4 regions of the Bradyrhizobium roseum genome follow, and region 3 is predicted to be linked to each of the others. Evidence: predicted binding sites of a transcription regulator. Region 3 holds the regulator's gene; each other region holds the start of a gene.
The links. Region 3 encodes LexA, which represses DNA repair genes until DNA is damaged. Its sites were predicted from a motif close to TGTTCNNNNTGTGTTCNG; they were not measured.
Positions count from the first base shown of each region.

Region 1 (5,283 bases), 950 kb from region 3:
CGGCACTTTGACGGCAACCGCCAGACGATGCAGCCGCGCCAGCCGGCGCTTGTCGTCGCCGCGATAGAGCAGGCTCGCGGCAAGCCAGACGTTATCGGCGCCACTGTCCTTCAGGCGTAGCAGAATTTTCTGTGCGCTCGCCGCATCGAAACGATGCGGCAGCACCACCACCACAAGCTGCCCCTCGGCAAAATCCATCAGATCGTCGAAGCGCAGATGGCAATCGCCCTTCTCGATCCGCGTGATGCCGTCGCCGCGCTTGCCGCGAGTCAGCAACTGGCAGAGCCGGCCGTAGGCTGCGCGGTCGCGCGGATAGACCAGAATATCGGGCGTGCCGTCGATGAAGACGATGCGTGCGCCGACCAAAAATTTGGGTTTGTTGGTGACCTCAGGGTTGTCCAGTTCCTTCCAGGCGCGGACCACGCCGGCCAGCGTGTTATGGTCGGCGATGCCGATCGCGGGAATGCCGAGTTCGTTGGCCTGATGGACATAGGCGCGCGGATCGGAGCCGCCGCGCAGGAAGGAGAAATTGCTGGTGATGCCGATTTCGGCATAGAAGGGAATGTTCGCGGGGCCGTTCATGCGAACAGTCCGTGCACGAACCAGCGGACCGGCGCGGGCTCGCCCTGCCCATCCGCCTGTTCATAGAGCCCATCGCGAAAGATCCAGAAACGCAATCCAGCCTCGTCCTCGATCCGGAAATAGTCCCGCGTCGGGGCGTCGCCGTTCTGCTTCCACCATTCCATCGCGACGCGTTCGGGCCCCTCCACCCGCACCACCGCATGCGTCACGCGGCGCCAGGTGAACTGATGCGGCGGACCGTCTGGCACGGTGGCAAACGGCACGTTGATCGGTTCCGGCCGATCGAACAGCCGCAACGGCCGCAGCGGCGGCTCGCTCTCGATGCGCTCCGGCCACGCCGCCTGCACGGCGATCGCCAGATGATGCTGGGCGGCGACGGCCATCACCGCGCGTTCGGGGATGTGGGTCTCCTGCGGCAGATGCACGACGACGCGCTTGCCGCCGATCCGCGCGGCGATGCGGTCGATCAGCGCGGAAAGCTCGTCATTGTCGTGCACGTTGGCGTCGAGGTCGCGCTGCTGCTGCACCACGATCTCGGTGCGGCCGGCAGAAAGCCTGATCAAATCGAAACCGAAGCCTGGGTCGAGCGGATCGTTGAGCGCATCGAGCCGCTCGCGGAACAGGCGGTCGATCACCTCCGGCTTTGTCACCGGACGGCCGGTCTCGACCGAGATCGTGCGCACCGCACCGTCGGTGCGGAAGAAGCTGGCGTCCAGCCGCCGCGCGCCCTTGCCCTGTTTGTCCATCGCCGCGACCAGCATGGCGGCGAGCGCGGACAGGTTCAGCGCGATCACGGTGTCGGTGGCGACAGGCTCGGGAAAGCGCTTTTCGACGATGTAATCCGGCAGCGGCTTTCGCGGGCTGATCGGCGCATCGCCCTCGCCCAGTGCCTGCGCCAATAGCGCCGTGAAATGGGCGCCGAACCGGGCCGTGATTTCGTGCGGCGCGCGTGTGGCAACATCGCCGATGGTCTTCAATCCCGCACGGCGCAGGCCGATGGTGATGGCCTCGCCTGCGCCGAGCGCGGAGACCGGCAGCGGCGCAACAGCCGCGGCCTCCTCGCCTTCTGCAATGATCTTTCCGGAAGCCTGTCGTGTCAGCGTGCGGGCGCAGACTGAGGTGCTCGCGATCGCAGCACTGACGGCAAAGCCGCGGCGGCTGAGCGCGCCGCAGACGATCTGCAGCAGCGCGCGTTCGCCGCCGAACAGATGGGCACAGCCGGTGATGTCGAGATAGAGCCCATACGGCGGATCGAGCGCCACCAGCGGGGTAAAGCGGTCGCACCAGTCGGCGATGTCATCCAGCGTCTTGCGGTCGGCGGCTTCATCGGCGTCGAACACCGTGAGTTCGGGACAGATGGCGCGGGCATTGGCGAGCGGCAGGCCGATCGAGAGGCCGGCATGCACGGCGAGATCGTCGAGGGCATGGATCACAATGGCGTTGTGCTGTTTAGCGACGACCACGGAGGGAGCTTTATCCAGCGCGTCGCTGGTGGCCGAAAGCTTGCGCTTGATGCGGTCGATGGGCAGGCGTGGCAGCCAGAGGCTGAGGATGCGCCGCCGGTTCGCTGAAGAGGCACTCATCGCAATTCCATTCCATGATCCAGCGGCCGACCGGGCCATGACGGTGACGAACCAGTTGCGCGTCGAACACCGGCGCGCCCCAGGCGGTCCATGGCGCCGACGGCGGCGAATGCGCCGCGCGCACGATCCATCTGGTTTCCGCGGTCGAGGGCCGCGGCTCTGCTGCCATCCGCAACAGCAGCGCGGTGACGCCGGAGGCGGCCGCGACCAGCGTGAGTTTTCGGCTGGCGACGAGATCAAGCTGACGCGCCACGCCCCAGACCTCCAGTACGACCGCGCCGAGCGCATCGCAGGCCAGCGCGTCGGCGGCGGTGCGCAACGCGGCGTCGGTGTCGGGCGCGCGCACGGTCACCAGCAGCCGCGGATCGAGGCCGAGTTCGCATAGCCCCTGCATCGACAGCGCACCGGATTCGATTTCCGAAAAATCCTGCCGCACCCAGACCAGCGGCCGGCGCGGCGACACCCTTCCCGCCAGTCCCGCAATAAAACCCGTGGCCGTCGCGCTCTGATGGCCCTCGGCGAACACTTCATGCACCGCGGCGACCGCGAGCCCACCCTGCAGCACGGAATCCGCGGCCGCATGGCCCAGCGCGACCTTGTTGAGGTCGCCCGTCTCGCCATGTGTACCGATCCGTTCGATGCGCCCGCGCAAATTCGCAAGCGTGCGTGTGCGTGCGGTGCTCATGCCCCGCTCCTTCAGAAAATTTTGCCGTTACCGCTTCTTCCCGAATGAACCCGCGGCTGGCTCATTTGTTCATGATATGTTCTAATATAAAGCTAACCGGCCCGGCAGAGTCAATCGAGATCGACGGCTGGTCGATTCGTGAATGGAATCAAAGGGATTCAATAATGGATGTGCAACGCAAGCTGGAGATCCTGGCGGATGCCGCGAAATACGACGCTTCCTGCGCCTCCTCGGGCACCGAGAAGCGGGATTCCAGCGACGGCAAGGGCCTCGGCTCGACCGCGCCGGGCATGGGCATCTGCCATTCCTACGCGCCGGATGGCCGCTGCATCTCGCTGCTGAAAGTGCTGCTCACCAACGCCTGCAATTACGATTGCTTATATTGCGTCAACCGTACGTCCTCGAACGTACCGCGCGCGCGCTTCACGGTCGACGAGGTGGTGCAGCTGACGATCGACTTCTATCGCCGCAACTACATCGAGGGATTGTTTCTCTCCTCCGGCATCATCCGCAGCGCCGATTACACCATGGAGCAGGTGGTAAGCGTCGCACGAAAATTGCGCGAGGAGCATCGCTTCCGCGGCTACATCCACCTCAAGACCATCCCTGAGGCCGACGACGCGCTGATCGCGGAAGCCGGTAAATATGCCGACCGACTTTCCATCAACATCGAAATGCCGGAAGAAAACAGCCTGGCCAAATTCGCGCCGGAAAAGGACGTGCGCGCGATCCGCCGCACCATGGGCCGTCTGCGCCTGAAGCTCGACGAAACCAAAGAGAACGTCAGGACCGCGACGAAGACAAAGCCGCCGCGGTTCGCGCCTGCCGGCCAGAGCACACAGATGATCATCGGCGCGGATGCGGCCAGCGACAAGACCATCCTCGACACCAGCGCCAATCTCTACGGCTCCTACCGGCTCAAGCGCGTGTATTATTCGGCCTTCAGCCCGATCCCCGATGCCAGCCGCGCGCTGCCGCTGGTTTCGCCGCCGCTCATTCGCGAGCACCGGCTCTACCAGGCCGACTGGCTGATGCGGTTTTACGGTTTCGACGCCGACGAGATCGTGGATGAGACCAAAGGCATGCTGTCGCTCGACATCGACCCCAAGCTGGCCTGGGCGCTGCGCCACCGCGACCGCTTTCCGCTCGATGTCGCCACCGCCAGTCGCGAAGATCTGTTGCGGGTGCCGGGGTTCGGCACCAAGGCGGTCGACCGCATCATCGCCACGCGCCGCCTGACCTCGATCCGGGTCGCCGATCTGGCGCGGCTGCATATTCCGCAAAAGAAGGCGCTGCCATTCATCGTGCTCAGCGACCACCGGCCGTCGCTGCATCTGCTCGATGGTGCTGGTTTGGCGGAAAGATTCAAGCCGAAAGCAACGCAATTGGGATTTGGGTTTTGAGTATCACAGCCGTCATTGCGAGCGCAGCGAAGCAATCCATCGCGCGGTATACGCGGAGGCATGGATTGCTTCGTCGCTCTCGCAATGACAGCGGGGTATGCGGAAAGTAATTAGATGCACATCATCCCCCTCGACCACGAAACAGATTTCCACGGCTGGCGAAAGGCGGCACGCGCGCTGGCGCTGAACGACGTAAAACCCTCAGACGTAAGCTGGACCATCGCCGGCAATGCGCCCGAACTGTTTGCGCCGACGGCGCTGCCGCTCGAGCCGCCCCATGGCACCTTCAATGTATCGTCCAGATTCGTTGAACTAGCGAAGATAGCGATCCTGCATCGAAATCCGCAACGGTTCGCCCTGCTATACCGGCTGCTGTGGCGGCTGCGCAGCAACCATGATTTGCTCGATATCGCGACCGATCCCGATGTCGCAGAGATTGCCGCAATGGCAAAGGCCGTGCGCCGCGACGAGCACAAGATGCACGCCTTCGTCCGCTTCCGCGAAATCGGCCGCGAGCACAAATCGCACTACGTCGCCTGGTTCGAACCGGAGCACCATATCGTCGAACTCGCCGCGCCGTTCTTCGCGCGACGGTTCGCCGATATGCCCTGGTCGATCCTGACGCCGGATCTCTGCGCGCATTGGGACGGCCATGCGGTCTCGATCACACCGGGTGTCGCCAAGTCGGAAGCGCCCACCGCCGACCGACTGGAAGAAACCTGGCGCAGCTACTACGCCTCGATCTTCAACCCGGCCCGGCTGAAGGTTAAGGCGATGCGCAACGAGATGCCGAAGAAGTATTGGAGGAACCTGCCGGAGGCCTCGTTGATTAAACCCCTGATCGAAGGCGCGGCACGTAGCACAAGCGCAATGATCACCAATGCGGCGACCGAGCCGCATAAGGCGCAGAAGCGACTGGATCTGTCCAAAGGAAACGACGAGGGAAACGATATGCCTCCCAAGCACGACGGCGACGACATCGAAACGTTGCGCGAGGAAGCCGCCGATTGCCGCGCCTGTCCCCTCTACA
Region 1 covers NZ_CP129212.1:2,550,996-2,556,278, reverse strand. The annotation lists gene QUH67_RS12035 (error-prone DNA polymerase) at 1-582, opposite strand, end outside; gene QUH67_RS12030 (Y-family DNA polymerase) at 579-2,165, opposite strand; gene QUH67_RS12025 (ImuA family protein) at 2,056-2,850, opposite strand; gene QUH67_RS12020 (putative DNA modification/repair radical SAM protein) at 3,015-4,253, shown strand; gene QUH67_RS12015 (UdgX family uracil-DNA binding protein) at 4,368-5,283, shown strand, end outside.
Region 1: a site for LexA is predicted at 2,917-2,934, ahead of QUH67_RS12020 (putative DNA modification/repair radical SAM protein). Genes of this name have one in related genera too.

Region 2 (5,283 bases), 3.5 Mb from region 3:
CGCGCTCCTTGAACCGGTCCAAAAGGCGCTGGCTGGCGTCACCGACCTGCTTGCCGACAGGCATCCCTTTGATCCCGCCAGCACCGAGCGCGTTTTCCGCATCGCGACGACGGACTACGGGGCGACGGTTATCCTGCCACGGCTGGCGGGCCTGATGTTCGCCATCGCGCCCAAGGCCAGCGTGGAGATCGTTCCCGTTGATGGACAGACCTTCAAAAATCTGGGCGAAACCAATGTCGACCTGGCGCTCTATAGCGACAACCCGGTGCCGCCCAGCCTCCGAACACGCGACCTTTTTCGAGAGACCTTCGCCTGCCTGGTGCGCGCCGGTCACCCGCTTCTCGATCGCGCAAAAAACGGCCGGTTGCGTCTCGATGATTATGTTGCCGCTTCACACATCCTGGTGACGGTGGTCGGAGGTCGAACGGGCCCGGTCGATACGGCGCTTGCGACACTCGGCCATAGCCGACATGTCGCGGTGCGGATTCCCTACTTCGCCACCGCCGCACTGGTGGCGGCGGGCTCGAACCTCGTTCTGACCATTCCGCGCCGCGCCGCGGAAAACTTTTCTGACGACAGCCGCCTTCGCCTGGTGGGACCGCCACTGGAGCTTCCGAACTTCGGATACCGGATGCTGTGGCACGAAAGAGTTCATTCAGAGCCGGATCACATCTGGCTGCGAAGGCTCATCCTCAGCGCCGCCCGCTCGGAAGGCGATGCGACCGAATTGGCTGGTTCATCGCCCTCGTCCGAGTAAGGCTGGAGTGCAATTCGCAATCTGACCTGCCATCTCGGCGCCCGGGGCCGGCGCAATGATGAACCCGACCGAAGCTGGCGATCCCGGCATGACTCGAACATGCGACCTACGGTTTAGGAAACCGTCGCTCTATCCGGCTGAGCTACGGGACCGGATTGTGCGGCTTTATACGGCATGTGGCAGCCTATTTCCAGTAGCTCGCACGATCGAGCAGGGCATCAACCCACCCTCTGCTGCTTGCCGCGACTGAACGTCCTGAAGCGGAGCCCTCTCCACTCCCGGAAGCGGCTCGGCCCGTACGTGCGCGCCCCATTGCACCTTCTGGTGAGGGGTTGCTGTGTCCTTGACCTGCTAAGGCTGCGGATTCCTGCAAAGGTCACGTGATCATAGGCGCCGCCTTGCTTGTCGACGAAATCGCTCATGACCGGCCGCTATATCCAGAACGCTGAAGCAACGATCGACGATCCGATGAAGACGAATATGCCGATGATCCACCACGCGTCACCGATTCCCGTCATCCGCTGCCGCTTGTGGTTCGGGCGAATCTCGTGAGATGCCGCCAGTCGAACCTGGGCCGCCGTGTTGGGAGATCCCCCCGCTTCATCGTCAGTTCCAAGCGGCGCCGCCGCAGGATCGGTCGCGTCGACCTTGCCGTGGCCCTGATCGATGGCCATGCGGAGCTGCTCGGTGGTTTCGATGGGATTGCTGGTATCAACCTCTGCGCCGGGAAGCGGGGACGAACTGGAGGCCTGCTGGCTTGACTGTCTCATGCGCATTCAACGGGCGCGCGACGATAAGGTTGCCAGTACCCGGAATCAGATCGGTATTGCGGCCATCCTTCGAGACGGCCGCTTCGCCGCCTCGTCAGGATGAGGTCTGGCGTGTCGCCACACAACGACCTCATGCTGAGAAGCGAGCGACGCGAGCGCCTCGAAGCATGGGCGCAAGCCACTCACATATCCAGATAGGCGTTGCCAGCTGCGCGCCCTGGGCGACGGCAGCCGACACTATTTGCGATCGACCAACTGCTCTTTCAGATCGTCGATAAAGTGCTGGGCGCCCTCTTGCGTGAGCAACTCGCCGGATTTGTCGGGCACGTCCGCCTTCTGGCAGAGCGTCTTGAGTTCGTCGCGCTGGGCTTCCGTCATCATCGGTTCTTCGGGCATGGCTATGCTACCTTCGCTTTCTCGCGCATGTCGTCGATCATCTTCGACGCCGCCGCCTTCGTGAGGTTGTCGTCATACGCCTCGGGCGTTCCCGCCTGCTCGCACAGCGTCTTCAGATAAGACGCCTGGGCGCCGGTCATCGGGTCATCGCCCGAGACCCACTCGTCGGGATCTTTCTTGGTATTGTCGGTCGGTTCCGTCTTCGGATGGCTCATGGTGACGCTCCTTCTCGAAGCGGCAACGCACGCGTTCTTCGAACGTTCCTCAGATGCGGTCGATGCTCGAACGCAAAAGAAAAAGGAGCCGTCCACCGACAGCCCCTTTTGCCATGTCGGCCTCTGCGTCGCGCCGCTACGCCTTGATATTATTCTCCCGCACCACCTGGCCCCAGATGCTGACCTGCTTGGCGAAGAACGTCGAAAAATCCTTGGCGTCGGCGAGCAGCAGCGTCATCTGCTGCGTCTCCTTCAGGCTGGCCGCGACCGACGGCTCGCTCAAAATCTCCTTCACCGATTTCGCCATGCCGGCGATGACGTCGGCCGGCGTGTCCTTGGGCGCGAAGATGCCCCACCAGGCCAGCGTCTCGAAATCGGGATAGCCGGCCTCGATCGCGGTCTGCGTGTCCTTGAGCGCGGCCAACCGCTCGCGGCCCATCTGCAGGATCGGGCGCAGCCGGTCGGTGCCGAGCTGCGCGGTGATCAGCGCCGCCGATCCGATGATCAGGTCGACATGGCCGCCGAGCACGTCGTTCATCGCCGGGCCGCCGCCGCGATACGGCACATGCGTGATCTCGACGCCGGCCTTCTTGCCGAGCACGGTCATCGCCAGATGGCCGAGCGTGCCGATGCCGACCGAGGCGTATTTCACCGCGCCGGGCTTTTCCTTGCAGGCCGCGATGACGTCGGCAATCGTCTTGTACGGCCGTTCGCCGTTCGCCGCGACCACATAAGGCGCGGTGCCGACCAGGAACACCGGCACCAGATCCTTGTCGACATCGAGGCCCGGCTTTTCCAGGATCGCGGGGATCACCGCATGCGAATCGAAGGTGACCAGGAAGGTCGCGCCATCGGGCGCGCTCTTGGCGACCTGCACGGCGCCGAGCGAGCCGGCCGCGCCGGACTTGTTTTCCACCAGCACGGTGCGGCCGAGCCTGGTCTGCAGATGAGACTGCAGCAGCCGCGCCAGCGCGTCGGTGGAACCGCCCGGCGGGAACGGCACCACCAGCGTCATGTTCTTGGCCTGCTGCGCCAGCGCCGGCGTCACCGCGAACGCGGCGGACGCCGCCAGCAAGGTACGTCTGGAAATCTTCACCGAGTTTCTCCTCCTGAATATGACTGCGACTTTGTTTTTATTTTTCGCAGACTTGACCAGATCCCGATACCAGCGCGCGATGAATTTTCTCTGAATCGTCATCCCGCTCGTTTGGTACTAAAGCATGATCCCTGCGCAAACGCGTTCCGCGTTTGCCGCGAGGGACAACCGATACCCGCTTTTCCCGATCATGCTTTAGCCAAAGCCGGACCCGGCCTTTTTGTATTCGGGCCGCGGCGGGCTGAAGATGTCAAGCACGCGCGCCCCGTCCGGTCCAGCCCGCATCGTGTGCGGCACGTTGCCCGGCGTGCGCCAGAAGTCGCCCTTCTTGACCGCGATCTCCTCGCCGCCCTGAACGCGGATCGCCGAGCCGTCGAGCAGCACGCCCCATTGTTCCTCGGGGTGGTGGTGCAGCGTGCCCTGCGCATGCGGCGCCAGCGTCACCACCGACAGCATCGCCTGCTCGCCGGAGAAGATGCGGGTCGTGACCCCGGACGTCAGTTCGCGAAACAGCCCGTCGGCCTCGTTGTCGAGATTGTGAAATTCATCCTTCTGACTCATCGTTCCTCCTTCAGGCGCCTTCGCGCGTCGATCAAGGCTCATCCGTCAGGACTTGCCGTAGCTGCCCTGGTAGCGGCCTTCGCGGATCGAGATGATGGTCTGCTCCTCGCGCGCGATCTGGGCGCGCACGGCGTCCAGCAGGCTCGCCGCCGTCGCAGCGGGAAACGACACCACGCCGTCCTCGTCGCCGACCACGATGTCGCCGGGCGAGATCACCGAGCCGCCGATCGATACCGGCACGTTGATTTCGCCGGGACCGCTCTTGTAGGGACCGCGGTGGATCGCGCTGCGGGCAAAGCAGGGAAAGTCGGACTCCGCAAAGGCCGCGACGTCGCGGATGGCGCCGTCGATCACATAGCCGGCGGCGCCGCGATATTCGGCGATGGTCTTCATGATCTCGCCGACCAGCGCCCGCGTCTCGTCGCCGCCGCCGTCGACCACGATCACGTCGCCGGGCCCGACCAATTCGAGCGCTTTATGAATCGCCAGATTGTCGCCCGGCCGGGTACGCACGGTGAAGGCGACCCCCACCAGCTTGCTGCCGCGATGGAACGGCCGCAGGCCGACCGCGCCCGGCAGCCGCGCCAGGTTGTCAGAGATCACCGAGGTGGGCAGGCCCCGGAATGCCTCGATCAGGTCGGGCGCGGGCTTCGGCACGCTGGTCATGGCCGTGGTGATGTTCATTAGGACGGTTCTCCCTGCGGCAGCGGCATGCCCGGCACACCGCTCGATTTGCCGCCACATGATGGCTTCGGTCGGCGCAGAACCATTAGCATTCCGCTTGAGCAGGTATAATGGATTTGGAAGGGTCGAGGCGAGCGGGTGCCGGGTTCTGACGGTGAAGTTCGGTGCAATGGCGGTCGCTCTGAAATCTTCACCCCGGCCACACTCGTTAATGCGCCCTTAACCACGTCGGTCCGAGGCTGGCGTCGAAGATTCGCCCCCGCCGGTTACCGCACCATGCAGTTCCAGAGCCTCTTGCCCTCCCCGGCCCTTTCGATCGTCGAGTTTTCCGACATCGATGCTTTCCGGCCGGTCGAGTTCGCTGCCGATGCGCGCAGCGTGCCGCTGGATCTGACGAATTTCCATACCGCGCGTGCCGTGGTGCAGCTGCCGTTCTGCCAGATCACCTTGCTGACCTCGTTTCCACGGATCGTCGACGTCAGCTACCGCGCGGCGCACGGCCTCGTGATCTTCCAGCTCGAGGACAATTACGAGGTGTCCGTCAACGGCATGTCCGCCGAACGCCCGGCCTTCATCGGCATGCGCGGCAATGTGGATCTGCAGTTCGTCGAGCCCCGCAGCTCGCTGCACGCCATCATCACGCTGGGTGCCGGCCTGCAGGACCGGGAATGGTTCGATACGCCGGACGCGCTCTGCCCGTTCCTGCCGGACGCCGGCACGCTGGCGACCGTCAGGTCCGTGACCGCGGAGATCTTGCAGACAGCTTCCGCCAGACCCGATCTGTTGCAGGAGACCGGCCCGGCG
Region 2 covers NZ_CP129212.1:7,003,204-7,008,486, forward strand. The annotation lists gene QUH67_RS33150 (LysR family transcriptional regulator) at 1-757, shown strand, start outside; tRNA gene QUH67_RS33155 (tRNA-Arg) at 833-909, opposite strand; gene QUH67_RS33160 (hypothetical protein) at 1,189-1,431, opposite strand; gene QUH67_RS33165 (DUF3072 domain-containing protein) at 1,765-1,923, opposite strand; gene QUH67_RS33170 (DUF3072 domain-containing protein) at 1,926-2,138, opposite strand; gene QUH67_RS33175 (Bug family tripartite tricarboxylate transporter substrate binding protein) at 2,275-3,234, opposite strand; gene QUH67_RS33180 (dimethylsulfonioproprionate lyase family protein) at 3,430-3,795, opposite strand; gene QUH67_RS33185 (RraA family protein) at 3,841-4,479, opposite strand; gene QUH67_RS33190 (AraC family transcriptional regulator) at 4,756-5,283, shown strand, end outside.
Region 2: a site for LexA is predicted at 2,171-2,188, ahead of QUH67_RS33170 (DUF3072 domain-containing protein). Genes of this name have one in related genera too.

Region 3 (5,283 bases):
GGATCATACCGCCACCGCCCGTGCGGCGCTGTGGGGCGGCCGCGAACTGACGATGCTGTTGCTGGCCTCGCTGGTGGCGGGGCTTGCGACCATGCCGTATGCGGCGTTTCACTTTCACCGGATTACGCCCTACGGCGTGCTGGCCAATCTCGCGGCGATGCCGGTGGTGTCGGCCGTCGTGATGCCGGCGGGCCTGCTCGGCCTCGCCGCGATGCCGTTCGGCTTCGATCGCCTGTTCTGGGCGATCATGGGCATCGGTATCGACTGGATGATCTTCGTGACGCAATGGGTCGCGGCCGTGCCCGGTGCGGTCGGCCGGGTGCCGGCGTTCGGCATCGGCCCGCTGATCGCGGCCAGTTTTGGCATCATCCTGCTCGGCCTGTTGCGCACGCCGCTGCGTTGGTCGGGCGCCGCGCTGGTGCTGGCGGCGGCGCTGTGGGCGGCGCGGACGCCGCAGCCGGATATCCTGATCTCCGCCGACGGCCGCCATGTCGGCGTGCGCGGCGGCGACGGCAGGCTGCATCTGATGCACGCCGTCAAAGGCTCGCGTGATTCGTTCCTGCTCAAGCAATGGCTGGCGGCAGACGCCGATGGGCGCGCGGCGGCGGACGCGTCGTTGACCGAGGGCGTTTCCTGCGACGATCTCGGCTGCGTGATGCAATCGGCCGGCGGTGGCCTCGTCGCGCAGGCCTACAAGCCCGAGGCGCTGGCGGACGATTGCGAGCGCGCGGCGCTGATCGTGACGCTGCGTCCGGCACCCGCGTCATGTGCAGCGTCGGTCATCGATGCCGACCGGCTGCGGCGGCAGGGTGCGATGGCGCTGCGGCGGGGGCCGGAGGGTTTTGTCGTCGAGGCGGCGAGGCCGAGAGGCATCGACCGCCCGTGGTCGCCGGCCGCGGCCGATGAAGGAGAGGCAGACGCCAGCGTGCTGGCGCCTCGCATCGTGCCGCCGCGCGCGGTCGATGCCACCCCGGCGGAAGCCGATCTGCAGGCGGATGAATAGGACATCGCGTTTTCAAGCGAAGCGGAGGCCGGGTCGCGTCAAGAAAACGCGTCAAACAAAACTAATGCTCGTCGATCGCGGGCGCTGACGGATGAGCCGGTATTTCAAACGCGCCCAGATGATATTCCTCGGGCGCATCGGGGGACGAGGGCAGGCCGACCAGTGTGAACGACGCCTCCGGGAATTTCTGCCAGACCGCGAGATCGTCGGCCGTGACGGTGAGCCAGCCGTAGCGGAACATGTACCGCCCCGGCTCGGTCACTCGTCCAGCCTTCTGCCATGTAACCTTGTTGACCACCGATTGCCTCTCGGCGACGCGTAACCTGGAAAACATACCACGACGATCCACCGGCCGGAACCGGCGGATCGGAAGTGGGGTTAACGCGCGACGGTGGATTCGGTTCGGGGCGTTCCAGTCAGCTTCGCCGTGCGGTCGCTCCCGGTCACCGGCAATTGCAGAACGGTCGCGCGCTGGCCGCGGCAGAGTTGTGTCACCAACACGCGGCTTCCGTCCGGAAATTCGATCGCGTCATGGTGACGCTCGGCCACTTCGGTTTCGATCTGATTGAATTTCCCGACCCGCCAGTCGGAGGTTCGGGTCCAGATCCAGCGGCTGTCGTATCTGACCTCCTCGGCGAACGCGAGTTCAGTGCCCGGAAGCATGCAGACCGCGACCGCCGGTTCGCTTTCCGATGCAAAGCCGCGGGTCGATGTACCGCGGAAGGTAGTGGTGATCAGCGTCTCGCCGACCTGGGCAGGCCGGCTCGCGACGGCATGCAGGCTGTAGTCACACATCGGATGGCTCCCTCGATTGAGATAGCAGACCCGTGTCTGGAACGAGGCACCGGCCTCTATCAGAGTGGACTTGGCACCGAGACTTTTCCTGCTTCGGGGCATTTCTGCGGCCGGTGCACCGCGTGCTGATCACAAACGCGATACGCAGCCGCGCAGCAAAAACCCCGGCCGAAGGACCGGGGCTGGATTTGCGTCGCGGTGATGCCGGCGAACGGCAGCTCAGTATTTGCGGTACAGCCCGATCAGCTTGCCCTGGATCCGGACCCGATTGGGCGGCAGGATGCGGACCTCGTAGGCGGCATTCGCCGGCTCCAGCGCGATCGAGGCGCCGCGGCGGCGGAAACGCTTGAGCGTGGCTTCTTCCTCGTCGATCAGCGCGACCACGATATCGCCGGTGTCGGCATTCTCGTTGCGCTGGATCAGCGCCATGTCGCCGTCGAGAATGCCGGCATCGACCATGGAATCGCCTCGCACTTCGAGCGCATAGTGTTCGCCGGAGCCGAGCATGTCGGGCGGCACGCTGATGGTGTGGCTGCGGGTCTGCAGCGCCTCGATCGGCGTACCGGCGGCGATCCGGCCCATGACGGGCACCGCGACCGGACGCTCACCATCGTCTGCTGCAGCCGGCGCGCTGACCGTGCGCTTGCCGAGCGTGCCTTCGATGACGCTCGGCGTGAAGCCGCGGCGGCTGCCGGCGGCGGCGGCCAGTTCGGGCAGCTTGATGACTTCGATGGCGCGGGCGCGGTTGGGCAGGCGGCGGATGAAGCCACGCTCCTCCAGCGCCGTGATGAGGCGGTGGATGCCGGATTTCGAACGCAGGTCGAGCGCGTCTTTCATCTCGTCGAAGGAGGGCGGAACGCCGGCTTCCTTCAGCCGTTCATTGATGAAACGCAGAAGTTCATATTGTTTGCGCGTAAGCATCGCGAGCAATCCCCCGGGGTTGGCGTCGTCTTAGAGTTCCGAATCGTCATGTCCCTCGCAGAAGTCCCCAACCCCTGACAACAGACACTAGCAGTCGAAACAAATCATGAACGGACACTATATGTTCGATATGTGTTCCGCAACCACTTAATTTCTGGTGAACGCGTTCTGCCTCCGTCTCAAGATGCCGGCGGGGCGTCAGTCCGGCAACCGCAGGAATTCGCAACGCGAGCCCTTTACGGCAGCCGGCGCGAGCGGCGCACGTATCACAAGTGCCCGTGCCGCAGCGAGATTCCCCAACAGCGACGAATCCTGGTGGGTCACGGCTACCGCAACCGGCACACCGTCGGCGCGCTCCTCGAGCCATGCGCGCAAGTAGTCCTCGCGCTGGTCGTTGGCCGCCAGGTCGCGGCCCAGCACGGCGCGTTCGCGCACGTGATGGATGGTGTCGCGGCCCAACAGGGCGCGAATCAGCGGCACCAGAAACAGAAAGCCGCAGACATAGGAGGAGACCGGATTGCCGGGCAGGCCGATCACCCGCATCGCACCCAGCCGACCGTGCATCATCGGTTTGCCGGGGCGCATCGCGATGCGCCAGAACGCCATGTCGGTGCCTTCGGCCTCCAGCGAGCGTTTAACGAGGTCGTGGTCGCCGACGGAAGCGCCACCCATGGTGATCAGGATATCGGCTTCGAGCTCGCGCGCGCGGCGGATGCCTTCCGCGGTGGCGGCCAAGGTATCGGCGGCAATGCCGAGATCGGCGACCTCGGCACCCTCAGCGCGCGCCAGGGCCCGCAACGCATAGCCGTTGGAATACACGATCTGGCCGGGACCGGGGCTCGTTCCCGGCATCACCAGTTCATCGCCGGTGCCGAGCACGGCGACTTTTGGCCGGCGGCGCACCGCCAGCTCCGGATAGTTCATGCCGGCGGCGAGCGACAGATCGCGGTCGGTGAGGCGGCGTCCGCGCTTGAGCAGCACGTCGCCCTCGCGGAAATCGACGCCGGCGGCGCGGATATGCCGTCCCGGGACCGCTGCTTCGGTGATGGTGATGTGGTCGCCGTCGACGGCGGTGTCTTCCTGGATGATGACGGCGTCTGCGCCGTCGGGGATCACGCCGCCGGTGAAGATGCGTACCGCTTCGCCCTTGCCGACCTTGCGCTCGAACGGCCGCCCGGCGGCGACTTCGCCGATCACTTTCAGCCGCGCGCTGGTGTCGGCGGCATCCGACGCACGCACCGCGTAGCCGTCCATCGCCGACATTGCCTGCGGCGGTTGGGTTCGCCGTGCCGCGACGTCGCGCGCCAGCACACGGTGATAGGCGGCCTCGAGCGCGATCATTTCTTCAGGCAACGGTTCAGCGCCGGCAAGGATCGCAGCAAGCGCATCGGCGACAGGCATCAGGGCCACGGGCACAACTCCTAGACTTCGAGTGCGGTCAGGGCCTGCGCCACGTCATCCATCGACGTCACGTGGACGGCACGAAGGCCGCGCGCCCGCGCACCTTCGATATTGGCGGCCGAGTCGTCGAAGAACAATATCCGCGACGCCGGTACGCCGATCGCCTTTACCACGTGATCATAGGCCTCCGCGTCGGGTTTGCGCAAACCGATGCTGGACGACAGGAATATCTCGCGGAAATGGCCGAGCACACCGGCATAGGTTTTGGAAAAGTGTGCGACATGGGCCGGATTGGTGTTGGAAAACGCGTAGAGCGGAAGCCGTTGCGCCGCATCTGCCAGCAGCGGCGCGATGCCCGGCATCTCGCCGGCGAAGATCGCGTTCCAGCCTTCGAGGAACTGCGCATCTGACAGGCCGATGCCGAGCGACCGGCGCAGGTCCGCGAAGAACGCCGCGTCGTCGATCCGGCCGGTCTCGTGATGCTTGAAGCTGTCGTTGACGACGAAACGGCTGGCCAGCTCGGCCGGCGCACAGCCGGCGTGTCCCGCCCATGTCGCCATCACGGAATCGAAATTGATGTCGAGTACGACCCGGCCGAGATCGAACAGCAGGACGTCGACGGAGGAGGGCGTGAGCGGCAAATTCATGGCAATCGTTTACAAAACCGGGCCGGCCCGATCAACGGCCGTGCCGGGATTTGCCTCAAAGCCCGATCCAGACGCTTAAGCCCGTCCGCAAGCTGTGCTAAGGCTGTCGCCGAACTTCAGGGAGTTGTCGCATGCAAGCCGTGGGTAAAGTTCTGGGCGCCATGGCCGTGATCGGGCTGTTGACCGGGTCGGCGCTGGCCCAACAGGGTCCGGCCAAGTACGGCGAGGAGGACAAGCCGAAGACGCCAGCGCAAATCTCGGCCGAGAGGGAGGCCGAGCGGGCCTACCGCCGGTCGCTCGGCAACATCCCGGAACAACAGAAAACGGACCCCTGGGGAACGGTGCGCAGCGACAGCGCGCCGAAAGCCGCCACCAAGACGCCGCCAGCCAAGCCGAAGGCGAAGTCCGCCGAAGGCGCCGCCAAGCAATAACAACAAGCAATAACAAGAAGACACGGCCCGGCGTGGTGCCGGGACAACGATGTCTCAGCTGAGGAAATGACCATGACGGAAATGC
Region 3 covers NZ_CP129212.1:3,501,375-3,506,657, forward strand. The annotation lists gene QUH67_RS16770 (ComEC/Rec2 family competence protein) at 1-1,003, shown strand, start outside; gene QUH67_RS16775 (hypothetical protein) at 1,065-1,337, opposite strand; gene QUH67_RS16780 (hypothetical protein) at 1,382-1,798, opposite strand; gene lexA (transcriptional repressor LexA) at 2,018-2,719, opposite strand; gene QUH67_RS16790 (molybdopterin molybdotransferase MoeA) at 2,918-4,129, opposite strand; gene QUH67_RS16795 (HAD-IA family hydrolase) at 4,141-4,767, opposite strand; gene QUH67_RS16800 (hypothetical protein) at 4,899-5,198, shown strand; gene QUH67_RS16805 (NADH:flavin oxidoreductase/NADH oxidase) at 5,271-5,283, shown strand, end outside.

Region 4 (5,283 bases), 1.7 Mb from region 3:
GGGTATGCGCGCTGATCTGGCGCAAGGGCGAACTGGTGGGCGTGAGATTCATTTCCGCCCGGGAACTGCGCAAGGGCGCCGCGCCGGCCGCCGGGGCGAATGCGCATTCCCAAAAGGCGACGGCCTAGGTCCCGGAATCACGGATCGGTATTGCGGCCATCCTTCGAGACGGCCGCTTCGCGGCCTCCTCGCAGGATGAGCTCTTACTTTGTTGAAACACGACAACCTCATGCTGAGGAGCGAGCGACGCGAGCGTCTCGAAGCATGGGCCTGCTGGACCCGCTCAACACGTGCGGGCAGGCGGAGCAGGACAAGTCCATCAGAGGCAGGTTATTTGCGCTCGGCTTTCTTTAACTCGCGGTCGATCCGAAGCTGAACGCGCCGGATCGCCAGCAGATTGAGCTTGGTTTCGGTCTTGCCCGCGACGACCCTGTCGCCGATCACGAATTGCCATTTCCAGATTCCGGGGGCGACGGCCGTCACCGAGAATTCAACGCCCTTGTAAATCATAGCGAAATCTCGCCAGCGGCCCACCACCGCCTCGAACTTTGATTGTGCACCCGAAATTGATCATAACAGTAAATACAACTCAAAGAGATTTGATCCAGCCGCTGCCGGGACTGCGGAAGGTGCGAAAAGGAGCGACGGCAAGATCCCTGCCGAGTTCCATACGAGGCGGAAATTTTGAAAAGCCTGTACCCTAAGGTACGCTCAACCACCTGAGCGGTTTCAGCCTGGGGCTGGCCATATCGGCTTGCTTAGTAACGCCGAAAAAGCACGGCGCCGCGCAAGCGGAGTATCTTCGCTTGGCGGCGCAGGCTTAATCCCCGAGTGATGCAATGTCCCAGGCAAGGTTGTGTCTGGCTGCGCCGAAAAAGGTTCAACGCCGATCATGGATGCGATGGGACGATCGCCGCCACTTTTCCGGATCATGCGCGAAGACGAATCCGCACGCTGAAACGGGAGTTTGCGATCGACGTATCTGCTGGTGAGGGCGGGGCGGTCCTCCAGATTTTCCCGCCGTCAGCGACCTCGCCGCGTAGCCCCATGCGGCGGGGTCGTTCGGTCATGGGGCGGCCGATCGCGACGGGGTGCGATACCGGCCGCGATAGCGCAATGCGCCAATCTGGTGGGGGCCCGGGCGTCTATTCCTGGCGGGTGGGATAGGGCTGCCGCGGCGGAATATGCGGCCGCGACGGCGCGTCCGGCTGCCGAACGGGCAGCGGCATCCGGGAGGGCTCCGCCGAGCGGCCGAGGCTCACGAGCCATCTGAGGAGATCGGCGCCATGCTGTTGAAGCATCGGCAGGATGGGTTCTGCGGAGAGGGCAATCTGTGTGGGCATGGCGCCATCGATAGCGGACGCGTCTTGAAGGACCGTTCAGGCGAAGCCGCAACCACGCCTAAAATTGTAATCGATTCCGCCGCCGGTGCATGGCAGGCCGGGGCCGAAAAACACCGAGGCCGCCTCGTCGGCGGCCGCAGCGCTGGAGCTAGCGTTTCGCCGGCTCCACGTCAGGCGGCCGGGGGCTGGCATCCGGCGCCTTTCTGCTTCTGGCCTGAAGGTCGGCGGCTTTTTCGAGAAAGCCCGCGGCGACATCAGGATCCGCACTTGCCATCGCAAACTTCAGGCAGGTGGCCGCCTGTTCCGTCAAATATTTCCTACCCGGCACGATCCCGTTCCCCGTCACGACGCATGACTGACAGCCGCTCCCAATGCGATTACGCGCCGCAGTGGAATCCGTTCCAGGGGGAAACGTCCAAGCGGCGCTGTGCACAGGCGAGCACGAGGGGCGTGCGCGGCCTCACGTCTCGCCGAGCAGCTTGCCGGTTTCCCTGTGGACGAAATGCAGCCGGCTGCAGGCCAGACAGACCACCGGCGCATAGGAGTTCGGTTCGTCCGGGGACGTAATTTTTGGCAGCCAATGCTGCACAGGGGTGCCCAGCCGCGGGCATTTGAAAAGGATATGTCGGCCCATTTTCTTGAATATGCGCAGACAAGGGCGAAGGTCACCTCCGTATGTTTGCGTAGGTCGGACACTTTTTTTCGGAGGATTACCGTTCGACGTGCCTCACGGCCGCCGGAAGCGAGGCAGGCGCGGACGGGGGGGCGGCGGGGGCGTGTCGCCTCATAGCATGGTGATCAAGATCACATAGGCGAGGCCGCAACCCAGGCCGGCACACCAGATGATGGATGCGGCGAGCAGCCCCGCCTCGGGGGTCGCCCAACGTTCCGCCAGCCGCAGATAACGCTTCAATTCAATGGCTTCACGGAGCATCGGTACGTCCCCTGGCGGTGCAGACGGGGCACGACCGGTGTCTCGGGTCCCGGCGCCGGGAAAGGGCCTTGGCCGGTGATGGCGCTTAAACGCCGCAACGCGCGATTGGTTCCGAATTATTTTCGCAACGCCCACCGGTGGCACGCGCGACCTGAAGCAGGCTCCCCCGCGTCCAATCCGCGAGGGAGCCTCAATTCCTTCAGTGATGCGCTTCCCTCAGCGGCACATGCAACGCTGCCGCACGCTCATCCCGATCTTTCCGGCGGAACTCGATCTCCCGGCGCTCGAACTTCGCCATTTCCGTTTCCACGGCCCTCATGAATGCGACGTGCTGCTTTGCGACGATCTCAAGGTGTTCCATCTTCATCCCCAACGTATGGCTGGCGCCGAATTTCGATGCGTCCCGGCGGACCAGGCCGGGAGAGGCGCGGGCAGTAGAACCACGGTCATTTCATACCTTATCGTCGGTCAGCGGCTCCTCGTTGCGCCAGGTCAAACGGACGGCAGTCTCTTGGAGGGAAAAGAACATATTGCGAACATAGAACAAAGGTGGTACAAACTGCCATACGCCATCGAATCCGAAACCCGCCAACGCCCCGTTTGTACCGCCCGCGAATCCCCGCCATAAGGAGCACGTAACCATGTCCGCCACCGCCCTGCGTATCGTCGAAGGTTCCTCCATGGATAAGACCAAGGCGCTGTCTGCGGCGCTCTCCCAGATCGAGCGCCAGTTCGGCAAGGGCTCGGTGATGAAGCTGGGCAAGAACGACCGCTCGATGGATGTCGAGACGATTTCGTCAGGCTCGCTCGGGCTCGACATCGCGCTCGGCGTCGGCGGCCTGCCGAAGGGGCGGGTGGTCGAGATCTACGGGCCGGAATCCTCCGGCAAGACCACGCTGGCGCTGCACACGGTGGCGGAAGGGCAGAAGAAGGGTGGCATCTGCGCCTTCATCGACGCCGAACACGCGCTCGACCCGGTCTATGCGCGCAAGCTCGGCGTCAACATCGACGAACTCTTGATTTCGCAGCCGGACACCGGCGAGCAGGCGCTGGAAATCTGCGACACGCTGGTGCGCTCCGGCGCGGTCGACGTGCTGGTGGTCGATTCGGTCGCGGCGCTGGTGCCGAAGGCCGAACTCGAGGGCGAGATGGGCGATGCGCTGCCCGGCCTGCAGGCGCGGCTGATGAGCCAGGCGCTGCGCAAGCTGACCGCCTCGATCAACAAGTCCAACACCATGGTGATCTTCATCAACCAGATCCGCATGAAGATCGGGGTGATGTACGGCTCGCCGGAAACCACCACCGGCGGCAACGCGCTGAAATTCTACGCTTCGGTCCGCCTCGACATCCGCCGCATCGGCGCGATCAAGGAGCGCGACGAAGTGGTCGGCAACACCACCCGCGTCAAGGTGGTGAAGAACAAGCTGGCGCCGCCGTTCAAGCAGGTCGAGTTCGACATCATGTATGGCGAGGGCGTCTCCAAGATGGGCGAGATCCTCGACCTCGGCGTCAAGGCCGGCATCGTCGAGAAATCCGGCGCCTGGTTTTCCTATGACAGCCAGCGGCTCGGCCAGGGCCGCGAGAACTCAAAAGCCTTTCTCAAGGCCAATCCCGACATGGTCGCCAAGATCGAGGTCGCGATCCGCCAGAACTCCGGCCTGATCGCCGAGCAGATTCTGGCCGGCCCCGCCGAGCGCGACGCCGACGGCGAGGAGCCGAAGGACGACGAATAGACGGTATCGTTTTGGGGGTTAAGGCCCGAAACGTGAAAGACGGGCGCTGCGGACGTTGAGTTGCCGACGTCTTCAGCGCCCGTTTTGTTTGTGTGATTGTGCGTGCACAGGTGATCGACCCATGAAGCGTCTGATCGTAACGTTCGATGATGGCAGCGCCGGAGCCCTGATGGGGACGGGACTTGCTGATCGCGTGGTTCCGTTTGGCCTGGGGTTCGTCTGGGGGGAATTGAAGCCGCAGGACGAACTCGATCTGTTTCTGTCGCCACGATCGGCATGGCCTGACAGTTCTCATTGGCTCGACCATTTCACTGGCGATTGGTTCAAGAAGCCTGGAAACCGTGATCTGGGCTTTGTCGAATTTTGTGCGCGCTTTGAGACGGTCGAATTATGGGTCGACTCGATGCCGAACACACAGCTGCAGACGATCTGGTTGCTCGATCATCTCCGCCCGCGCGCGAACGGTTTGGAACTAACGCTGCGACATGTGGATTCCCGTCTCGGCGAGATCGAGCCTGCGCGTCTTGCCAAAATGAATTTTCCAGCTGTCGCTATCGATGACCATCATTTCGAGATCGCAAGTCTTGCATGGCAGGCGTTTCGGGCGCCGACGCCACATGCATGGTTCGATCTACTGGTCAAGGATCTGAGCATCCTGCCGCAGCTTCGGAGATGCGTTCTGGAAATGCTCGAAGAACTACCGGGGCGCACCACCGGGCTCGGTGCTTCGGAAATGCGGATGCTCGAACTGATTGCGGCCGGATACGAACATCCGTTCGATGTGTTCCCTCATCATCGCGAGCGCTTTCAGCGCCGCGTTTTCGGCTATTGGAAGGCGGGAGCGCTGCTGGAAAGGCTTGCACTCGCCCCCACGCCCGCTGTTTCGGGCCTCGCGGAGTGGCCGTTCACGCTGGATATGCATGACGATCCGGTGCGCTTGCCGCGATACAAGGAAAGCCGGATATCGCTCACCGAATTCGGCAAGGCGATCGTCGCCCACAAGGAAGATTTTTCGCGCCACAATCCGATTGACCGGTGGTGGGGCGGCACGCACCTGACCAACGAAAATCTATGGCGGTGGAATCAAGCGTTGATCGCGCCGTAGCGGCGCGATCGGTAGGATGGGTTGAGCTCTCCGCGAAACCCATCATCTTTCGGTGCGTGTGATTGATGGGTTTCGCTGGCGCTCAACCCATTCTACAAAATCACTCCGCGGCCTGCGCGTAATCCTCCACCGGCGGGCACGAGCAGACGAGGTTGCGGTCGCCATAGA
Region 4 covers NZ_CP129212.1:5,207,976-5,213,258, reverse strand. The annotation lists gene QUH67_RS24750 (PilZ domain-containing protein) at 1-128, shown strand, start outside; gene QUH67_RS24745 (hypothetical protein) at 331-510, opposite strand; gene QUH67_RS24740 (hypothetical protein) at 2,128-2,277, opposite strand; gene recA (recombinase RecA) at 2,919-4,010, shown strand; gene QUH67_RS24730 (DUF1835 domain-containing protein) at 4,132-5,115, shown strand; gene gcvP (aminomethyl-transferring glycine dehydrogenase) at 5,216-5,283, opposite strand, start outside.
Region 4: a site for LexA is predicted at 2,799-2,816, ahead of recA (recombinase RecA). Genes of this name have one in related genera too.